Regions from separate parts of the Nitrincola nitratireducens genome, predicted to be linked through region 2. Evidence: predicted binding sites of a transcription regulator. Region 2 holds the regulator's gene; each other region holds the start of a gene.

Region 1 (2,207 bases), on a different contig from region 2:
CAAGAATGGCCATTTCACTGGAATTTAGCATAGTCATAGCCCTGTAAAGTAGACTTAAGTTGTATCTATTATAGCTCATCTATGTTGCACTGCAACATTAATCGCAAAAAACTGTGTAAAAGACTCAAGAATTATTGAGATGAAGGTTTTTTAAGTAGGAAAGGTGAACTAAGTGGTTGATGACCCAGCCTTGCTCGTGATGGTAAAGGCTGGGTAGGGTGGAGGCATTTGCTTGATTAGTCAGTGCTGGCGTTAAGTAAATGCTCAAAGCGAGCATCGGTTAAGGTCTTGAGAAATGCAACTAATGCATCTACGCGTTTGTCGTCAAGAGCCGGACCTGTTTGCAGTTCGGTGAGTGAAATGTTTTCGGGGATTTCGGGTGCTTCCCATTCTAAACCTGTTTCTGGATTGATGCGCATTTTGGCGCTTCGTGAATTGTATTGATTATAGAAAAGGATAACCGTGCGTAAGTCCTGAAACACGCCGTTATGCATATAGGGCCCAGTCACGGCTACATTACGCAGACTGGGTGTTTTGAATTTTCCGATACTGGATGGATCGTCGACCTCAGGATGAGCAAAGAGTCCAACGTCGTTATCGGTGACACCATTAATCTCTCTGAGTTTAGCGTTCACAGGCACGCCAATATTGTGATATTCAAAATTGCTAAACACTTCCTTTTCTCGACCAGGCAAAGGGTTGAGTTGATGGCACAGATTGCAATTGGTGAACTGTTGCGAGAAAAACAGCGTCATGCCCAGCTCTTCTTCAGGCGTTAACTGTGCCTTTCCTTGAAGATAGCGATCATATTTTGAATCAAAAGGGTTGAATAACTCGGTTTTCTCAAAATGAGCAAGCGCATCTGCCATGGCGTTATAGGCGGCTTGGGTGTTCTCAAAGATTGGCTCACCATATAGAGCTTTAAACAGTGGAGGATAAATCGGATTTTCCAATATTCGTTCAATGACCGACTCTTCATCAGGCATTCCCATCTCAATTGGGTTGAGCGGGGGGCCCTTTGCCTGCTCGGCTAAGTTCGCCGCACGCCCATCCCAGAAAAAACCACCCACATAAATCCCTTGTGCATTTCGGTGGAAATCAGGGGTCTGAGCAGCATAGGTGACCATGGGGGCATTTCGGTCACCGAAAGACTGATTATCGTCACCAAGGGAGGCCGCTGAGTCGGTAAGGTTGGGTCTAGAGTCTGAAAAAGCCGTGGAAGGTGCATGGCAGGTTGCACACGATTGGGTGCGATTGCGCGATAAATTGGGATCAAAAAATAATCGTTGGCCGAGTTCTGCTTTTTCAGCGTCAAAGGATTGTGCATTTACTTGAAAGGGCATGCTCAATAACAAACCTATAAAGGCCATTTTCAGCATTCGTATGAGGGTGTATTTCATGACGGAATCCGTCTCCAATGCCATGAGAAAAATGAAGCCTAGCGACTAATCGAAGTCAATACCATTGATCAGGATCAAATAATCTACATATAATAAATAATTGTAATGATAATGACTATCAATTATATTATTCTGCATCTTAATTCATCAGAGGGAGTTTGCAATGAACAAGCGGTTATCAGGAGTTTTGGTCGGAATGGCACTGGGCTTAGGCGCTTCAAGCGTATTTGCTGCCACACCTGCCCAAGTCATTACGACCTATGCCAACATCGCTGAAGCAGCTTACAGTGATTCAGTTGCTGGTGCTCTTCAGCTGAAATCTAAAATTGATGCCTTTTTGAATGACCCAACGGAAGCCAATCTCGAAGCAGCTCGCCAAGCCTGGCGTGATGCGCGTGTCCCTTACATGCAAACGGAAGTATATCGTTTTGGCAATGAAATCGTCGATGAGTGGGAAGGGCGCGTGAATGCCTGGCCACTGGATGAAGGTTTAATCGACTATGTCAGTGTTGAACATTACGGAGAAGAATCTGACGAAAACCCCTTCTATGCGGCCAACGTTATTGCCAATCAAACCTTGGTGCTTGGTAACCAAACAATAGACGTGTCTGAAATCACCGCCGAGTTATTAAGCGATACTCTGCATGAGATTGATGATATTGAAGCAAACGTTGCCATTGGGTACCACGCCATTGAGTTTTTACTTTGGGGTCAGGATCTTTATGGTACTGAGCCGGGCTCAGGCGAACGCCCAGCGACAGATTTCAGCTTAGACGAGTGTACGGGCGGAAACTGTGATCGTCGTCG
Region 2 (2,207 bases):
CGGATGAGCCTGATCGCCTGTCTGTCTTTAACTACGCTCACCTACCGGATCGCTTTCGTTCGCAAAAACACATTCAATCCGACACCCTGCCATCTGCCGATGTCAAACTGGATATCCTACAACACACCATTAATAAACTACTGGGTGCGGGCTATGTCTATATCGGCATGGATCATTTTGCAAAGCCGAATGACAGCCTTGCGATTGCCCAGCAAAATGGCCAACTGCATCGCAACTTTCAAGGCTACACCACACACTCTGATTGTGACTTGGTTGCAATTGGTGTGTCCTCTATTAGCCAGATAGGCTCCGTGTTTTACCAAAACGAGCATGACTTAAGCCTGTACACCGATGCAATTGATCATAAGCAACATGCGATAAAGCGCGGCATTAGTTTAAATGAAGATGATCGAATTCGCTCAGCTGTTATTAACCAACTCATTTGTCATTTTTCGTTGAACCCTGCGGATATTGAACAACGCTTTGACATCAATTTCGCGACCTACTTCGCTGAGGAGCTGACGGAGCTTGCGCAATTCGAAGCCGATGGCTTGATCACGTTGGACAAGGGGGTTATTCAAGTCACACCTGCAGGGCGCTTATTAATTAGACGCATTTGCATGACGTTTGATGCGTATATTCCAAAGCAAGCACCTGTTCGCGGATACTCCAGAATTATTTAAAGCTCGCGTGCGTCCGGCAATTGCCTATTCGCAACTGCCGGATACTTCTTCACCCCGCCGCCTAAATGTTACATAATACCCAATCGAGAGCATCCGATGTTCATTCCGATAAGGTGATAGGTGTACGAATGGAAGAAAAACGCTCAACAGGCAAACTTCACAGTCTCAATCAAGTGCACTGCAGCACCTGCAGTTTAAGCTCCTTGTGTCTGCCCGTATCCTTGAACATGACGGAGATGGAGCGCCTTGATAATATCATTGATAAAAGCCGTCCATTAAAAAAAGGCGAGCACCTGTTTAGACAAGGTGATACCTTTACAAGCATTTTTGCCATTCGTGCGGGCTCTGTAAAAAGCTACTGCATCACCAATGATGGCGAAGAGCAGATCACAGGTTTCTTTTTTCCAGGAGAGCTGGTGGGGCTCAGTGGCTTCAACGATACGGCCTACCCTGTTTCAGCCAAAATTCTGGAAACCACCACCGTCTGCGAAATCCCTTTTGAGCGCTTGGACGATCTATCAGGCCACATGCCTGAGCTGCGTCGCCAGATTCTTCGGACCATGAGCCGCGAAATCAGCAATGACCAACAGATGATGACGCTTTTGTCGAAAAAAACAGCGGAGCAGCGCGTGGCCACCTTTCTGATCAAGCTGACGCAACGTTTTCATGAACGAGGCTACTCTCAAAACTACTTGCGTTTATCTATGTCACGAAATGAGATAGGCAATTATCTTGGTTTAGCCGTTGAAACCATCAGCCGTATTTTCACACGCTTCCAAACGCAAAACATGATTCTTGTTGATGGTAAACAAGTTGAAATTCTGAACTATGATGCGCTTTTCGAACTATCAGGTGAAGCCATTGACAAGCCGACACCTGCTTGCAAAACCTCTCTTTAAACCCGATGTCCGGGTCTCGCTGGAGTTTTAAATGTCTTACGATGAGTTTTATGTCAAATCCGTGGTCCGGTCTATCTCAGACTGGCCAGAACCCGGCGTTATTTTTCGTGATGTCACCCCTGTTTTTAAAGATCCCAAAGCCATGCGAATCACCTGTGATGCGTTTATTCAGCGCTACATAGACAGCTCGATTACCCATGTCGCGTGTATAGATGCCAGAGGCTTTATCCTGGGCTCTGTGGTTGCGTATCAACTGAATTTGCCCTTGGTGCTGATCCGAAAAAAAGGCAAGCTACCCGGCGAAACCATCGCAGAGGAATACTCGCTTGAATATGGATCGGCGACGGTCGAACTTCAAAAAGACGCCATCCAAGAGGGTGATACTGTCTTAATTTTTGACGATTTGATCGCAACAGGCGGAACCGTTCTTGCGGCAGCGTCTCTTATTAAGCGCTTAGGCGGACAAGTGGCCGAAGTCGCTGCCTTAATCGACCTACCCGATCTAAAAGGCTCGCAACGTATTCAAGACAGTGGCATACCTGTTTTTGCGTTACTCGCCTACGAAGGACTTTAACTGAATGAATTGGTTTAAGAACATCCTGATTTACAGATTTACCCCTGATGC
Region 3 (2,207 bases), on a different contig from region 2:
TTGGCGCCTCTGTCTTCTCGTTGGTATTTAGAATGATGGGCGGAGAAGAGCTGGTCAGTGATTTCCTCAACAGCTTACCGGGAGGTAAGGTGGGGGCGATCATTTTTGTGATGCTGTTGATGTTTATTCTAGGCTTTATTCTGGATACCTTTGAAATCATCTTCTTGGTAATTCCAATTACGGCGCCGATATTGCTGATGATGGACATCGATCCGATTTGGTTAGGGGTAATGGTTGCAGTGAATCTGCAAACCAGTTTCTTAACACCGCCTTTCGGTTTTGCGCTCTTCTATTTGCGAGGCGTGGCTCCGGATAGCATTACAACACGCCATATCTATCAAGGTGCTATGCCGTTTGTCTTCTTGCAAGTCATGGTTATTGGCTTGTTGATTCTGTTCCCAGGCTTAGTGACTTGGTTGCCGGACATGATTTACGGTCGTTAACACGATATAGACATTGCCCCTAGCGTCTCGTACAGTAGGCGCTAGGGGGCTTTTCTAAAAACCAGCTAAGACTTCCAAGTGTGCCTGAACACTAAACGCAAGTGATACAGGGTTGTATCCACCTTCAAGTACCGACACGATTCGCCCTTCAGAAAACTCATCCGCAATTTGCATAATTTTCTGAGTAACCCAGCGATAGTCCTCTTCATCTAAATTTAAATCAGCCATTGGGTCTTCTTTGTGTGCATCAAACCCTGCTGAAATAAAAATCATATCGGGCTTGTGTGTCCTGAGTGCGGGCAGCCATTGCTGTTCAATGGCATCACGGAACAGGGATGCATCAGAGTGTGCTGCGAGTGGACAATTGACAATGTTCGGGCGGTCAATTGAGCAATATCGCTCGGGATAATAAGGATGTTGGAAAGTGGAGCAGACCAACACCTCTGGTCGATCTTTAAAAATATCCACGGTGCCATTGCAATGATGCACATCGAAATCCAAGATCGCCACGCGGGAGATGGATGGGTGGGTTAGGGCATGACAGGCACCGATAGCGACATTGTTATAAAAGCAAAAGCCCATGGCCATGTTGTACTCGGCATGATGCCCCGGTGGGCGTACCGCGCAGAACGCATTTTTCGCTTTTCCCGCTAAAACACGATTGGTTGCCAGTATCGCACTTCCCGCCGCTAAGCTGGCGGCATGCAATGAGTCGGGGCAGAGTGCTGTATCATCGTCTGTGTATACAACTCCCTCTCTTGGCAGCTTCATCGTTAATTTTTTATGGTGAAGATTTGCATGGGCGAGTTTGATTTGCTCTTCAGTTACATGCACCGAAGTAAGTTGATCTAAATGATCGAGTAGTCCAGTTCGACTGAGCACTTTGTGTATGGCTTGCAGTCGCGTTGGGCTTTCTGGATGGTCTGGCCCCATATTATGGAGCATGCAGTCTTCATGAGTGATGTACGCCGTTGCCGTCATTATTTTTCTCCTTCAACTTCCCTATTTTAGAGTATAAAGGAATTAATTAAGGTTAGGCGAAAGTTGTATTTTTAGAAAAAACTTCAAACTGTGCTAAAGCTTGATTCAGATCAAGCTTTAGCTTTGAGTCCCACTGTAGGATGTATCTACAGCATAGAACTGTACTTTTAGGCGTCGGTGTGTCACCCAGCATCCGGCGCTTTTCTTTTTTTCAGAGGCGCAAAACCTTGGTCAATAGGGGTTGCTGACTCTGCATTCGATGTCGGTGCACGACGTTTGCCGATGGCTTTCTTGTCGCGATGACGCTCTTTCACCTTAGGCTTAGTATCTAGTTTATCCTTAAGTTCTTTTTTCTTCTTACTGCCAGCTGCTTTACCTGAGCTTTTGACTTTTTCAGGGCCTTTGTAATGGCCTAGGAAACCTGCAATGGTGCGCTGAGTAAATGACAGTTTGAGATAACGCTCGACGCTTCTCATTAGATTCCACTCAGACGGCGCGATCAGTGTAATTGCAGTGCCTGATTTCCCTGCACGCCCAGTACGACCGATACGGTGAACGTATTCATCTCCAGAGCGTGGCATTTCAAAGTTAATGACGAGATCCACTCCGTCAATATCCAAGCCGCGTGCGGCAACGTCAGTGGCAACGAGAACCTGCACATGGCCATCTCTAAAAAAACGCAGGGTTTTGCGGCGTTCAACTTGGTCCATCTCACCATGCAGAGATGCTGTTCTATGCTTGTGATACTTCAAGACATTGCCCAGATGCACTGAAGCGGCGCGA
Region 4 (2,207 bases), 470 kb from region 2:
TGATTTTCTGCACCTGCTCATCGTTCAGTTCGGTCCCTAGCTGAGACGTTCCCATAACCGCAACCGCTTCTTCCAAGTCCCAAACAGCCCCAGAATGGAAATACGGCGCAGTTAACTCAATGTTGCGCAAAGGTGCAGCACGGAACACGTATTCATCCGATGCAGTATTGGTGACCTCTACACGACCTCTGTCCCCTGGAGGAAGAATATCCGCTCCTGGACGTGTCACAAGCCCAAATGGGAAGTATTGCTGACCACCAAAGTTAACCCCTGCATGACAGGCTGCACAGCCTTTATCCATGAACAGGGCCAATCCTTCTTTCTCGTCACTGGTCAACGCATCATCTGCACCCCCCAGATACTGATCGAAACGCGCATTAGGCGTAATCAACGTTGCCTCAAACGCTTCGATGGCCACCGCCATATTATCAAACGTAACCGGATCAGCCTCACCTGGGAAAGACGCTTTAAAACGCTCAATGTACTCAGGCATACTGTTTAAGGTTGCCACAACACGCGCTGGCGTACTGCTCATTTCAACACCCGCCTGCACAGGCCCCTTTGCCTGCTCAGCTAAGTCAGCGGCACGACCGTCCCAAAACTGGGCTGCGTTGAACACAGCATTAAAGACGGTTGGTGCATTACGCGGCCCTTTTTGCCAGCCATGACCAATCGATACAGGTAGATAGTCGTGACCGCCCATGCCCACGTTGTGACAGGTGTTGCAGCTAATTAAGTGACTGGAAGATAGGCGTGGTTCGAAGAACAACATTTTGCCCAATTCTACTTTTTCGGGCGTTAGTACATTGCCTTCAATTTCAGGCGCCTCGGTGGGAACTGCAGAAAAAAGCGCATTCGCTCTTACTCTGAGTTCATCTGCAATAACGGCTGAAGACGATACCATCGCTAAACCAATGGCAATGCACAGCCCACTCATTTTTCTTTTCATACTGCCCCCTTGGATACCCTTATCAGGTTTATACTCAGGGACAGTTTAGCAAAGAGCTCCGGCTTTACAATCAAACAAACTTAATTAGATCGACCTAAAATTGACATAGATCAAACTTTAATCCAGTTTGATTGAACGTTTTAAACTAAGGCCATCATCGAATCAACCACAGCATCTGCATGCGCGTCGTAAATGGATTCGCCATGGTTGTACCCATAGGAGACACACACAACTGGGCAACCTGCCGCCCTTGCAGCCAAGACGTCATTACTGGAATCACCCACCATTAAGCTCTGCGCCAAATCAACGCCAAAATGCTGAATCACATGCAGCAATTGATCTGGATGCGGCTTTTTCAAGGGCAGTGTATCGCCCGATACGATTAACGAAAAGTGCGATTTAAGATTCATTGCGTCGAGTAATGGCAGCGTAAAGGCTTCGGGCTTATTAGTCACCAATGCCAGCATCACCCCCTGTTGCTCTAGATACTCTATGAATGCTTGCACATCTGGAAAGAGTCGAGCTTGACGACCATTGGCTTGACTATAGGCAGCTAAAAATAGCTCATAGGCCACTGAGAATAACTCTGGATCCTGTGACGCGCTCGACAACCCAAGCGCCTCTTGAACCAAGTGGTGCGCACCTTTTCCAACCCAGCGTCCAACCTGCTCGATCCCTGCAGGGGGACGCCCTAATGCAGGCAGCATTTGATCAATGGCATGTGCCAAATCAGGCAAACTGTCGACCAAGGTTCCATCCAAGTCGAACATCACTAACCTTGGCAAACCACTCTCAAAATGATCGGACAGCCGATACTGTTCTTGCCTCATTTGATCGACGCCAAAATAGATCGCATTTCATTAATCGTTTTTTGGTAATCCGGTGTATTAAAAATTGCAGACCCAGCCACAAAAGTGTCGGCCCCTGCTTTGGCTACCTCACCAATGTTTTTTAACCCAACACCGCCATCAACCTCTAAGCGAATATCAAAACCACTGGCATCGATACGCGCTTTCGCTTCTTTCAGCTTATCAAGTGTAGAAGGAATGAACGTTTGGCCACCAAAGCCAGGGTTCACCGACATCAGCAATATAACATCGACTTTATCCATCACATAATCGAGGTAGTGCAGCGGCGTTGCAGGATTAAACACCAATCCAGACTTACAACCGCCGTCACGAATCATTTGCAGAGATCGGTCTATGTGCTCTGATGCTTCTGGGTGGAAGGTAATCCAGCTCGCCCCCGCATCAATAAA

The links. Region 2 encodes FNR, which switches genes on or off when oxygen is low (the NO sensors DNR and NnrR bind a similar motif). Its sites were predicted from a motif close to TTGATNTANATCAA; they were not measured.
Region 1: a site for FNR is predicted at 1,465-1,478, ahead of D791_RS09445 (cytochrome-c peroxidase). Genes of this name have one in related genera too.
Region 3: a site for FNR is predicted at 1,525-1,538, ahead of D791_RS04490 (histone deacetylase family protein). Genes of this name have one in related genera too.
Region 4: a site for FNR is predicted at 1,050-1,063, ahead of D791_RS00205 (cytochrome-c peroxidase). Genes of this name have one in related genera too.

Annotation. Positions count from the first base shown of each region.
Region 1 covers NZ_AONB01000009.1:39,271-41,477, reverse strand. Annotated here, with positions in the region: gene D791_RS09450 (hypothetical protein) at 1-31, opposite strand, end outside; gene D791_RS09445 (cytochrome-c peroxidase) at 237-1,400, opposite strand; gene D791_RS09440 (imelysin family protein) at 1,564-2,207, shown strand, end outside.
Region 2 covers NZ_AONB01000001.1:515,029-517,235, reverse strand. Annotated here, with positions in the region: gene D791_RS02415 (radical SAM protein) at 1-306, shown strand, start outside; gene D791_RS21645 (oxygen-independent coproporphyrinogen III oxidase) at 285-683, shown strand; gene fnr (fumarate/nitrate reduction transcriptional regulator Fnr) at 812-1,582, shown strand; gene D791_RS02405 (adenine phosphoribosyltransferase) at 1,614-2,156, shown strand; gene D791_RS02400 (recombination-associated protein RdgC) at 2,161-2,207, shown strand, end outside.
Region 3 covers NZ_AONB01000003.1:116,974-119,180, forward strand. Annotated here, with positions in the region: gene D791_RS04485 (TRAP transporter large permease) at 1-443, shown strand, start outside; gene D791_RS04490 (histone deacetylase family protein) at 498-1,424, opposite strand; gene D791_RS04495 (DEAD/DEAH box helicase) at 1,607-2,207, opposite strand, start outside.
Region 4 covers NZ_AONB01000001.1:42,237-44,443, reverse strand. Annotated here, with positions in the region: gene D791_RS00205 (cytochrome-c peroxidase) at 1-949, opposite strand, end outside; gene D791_RS00200 (phosphoglycolate phosphatase) at 1,090-1,779, opposite strand; gene rpe (ribulose-phosphate 3-epimerase) at 1,776-2,207, opposite strand, start outside.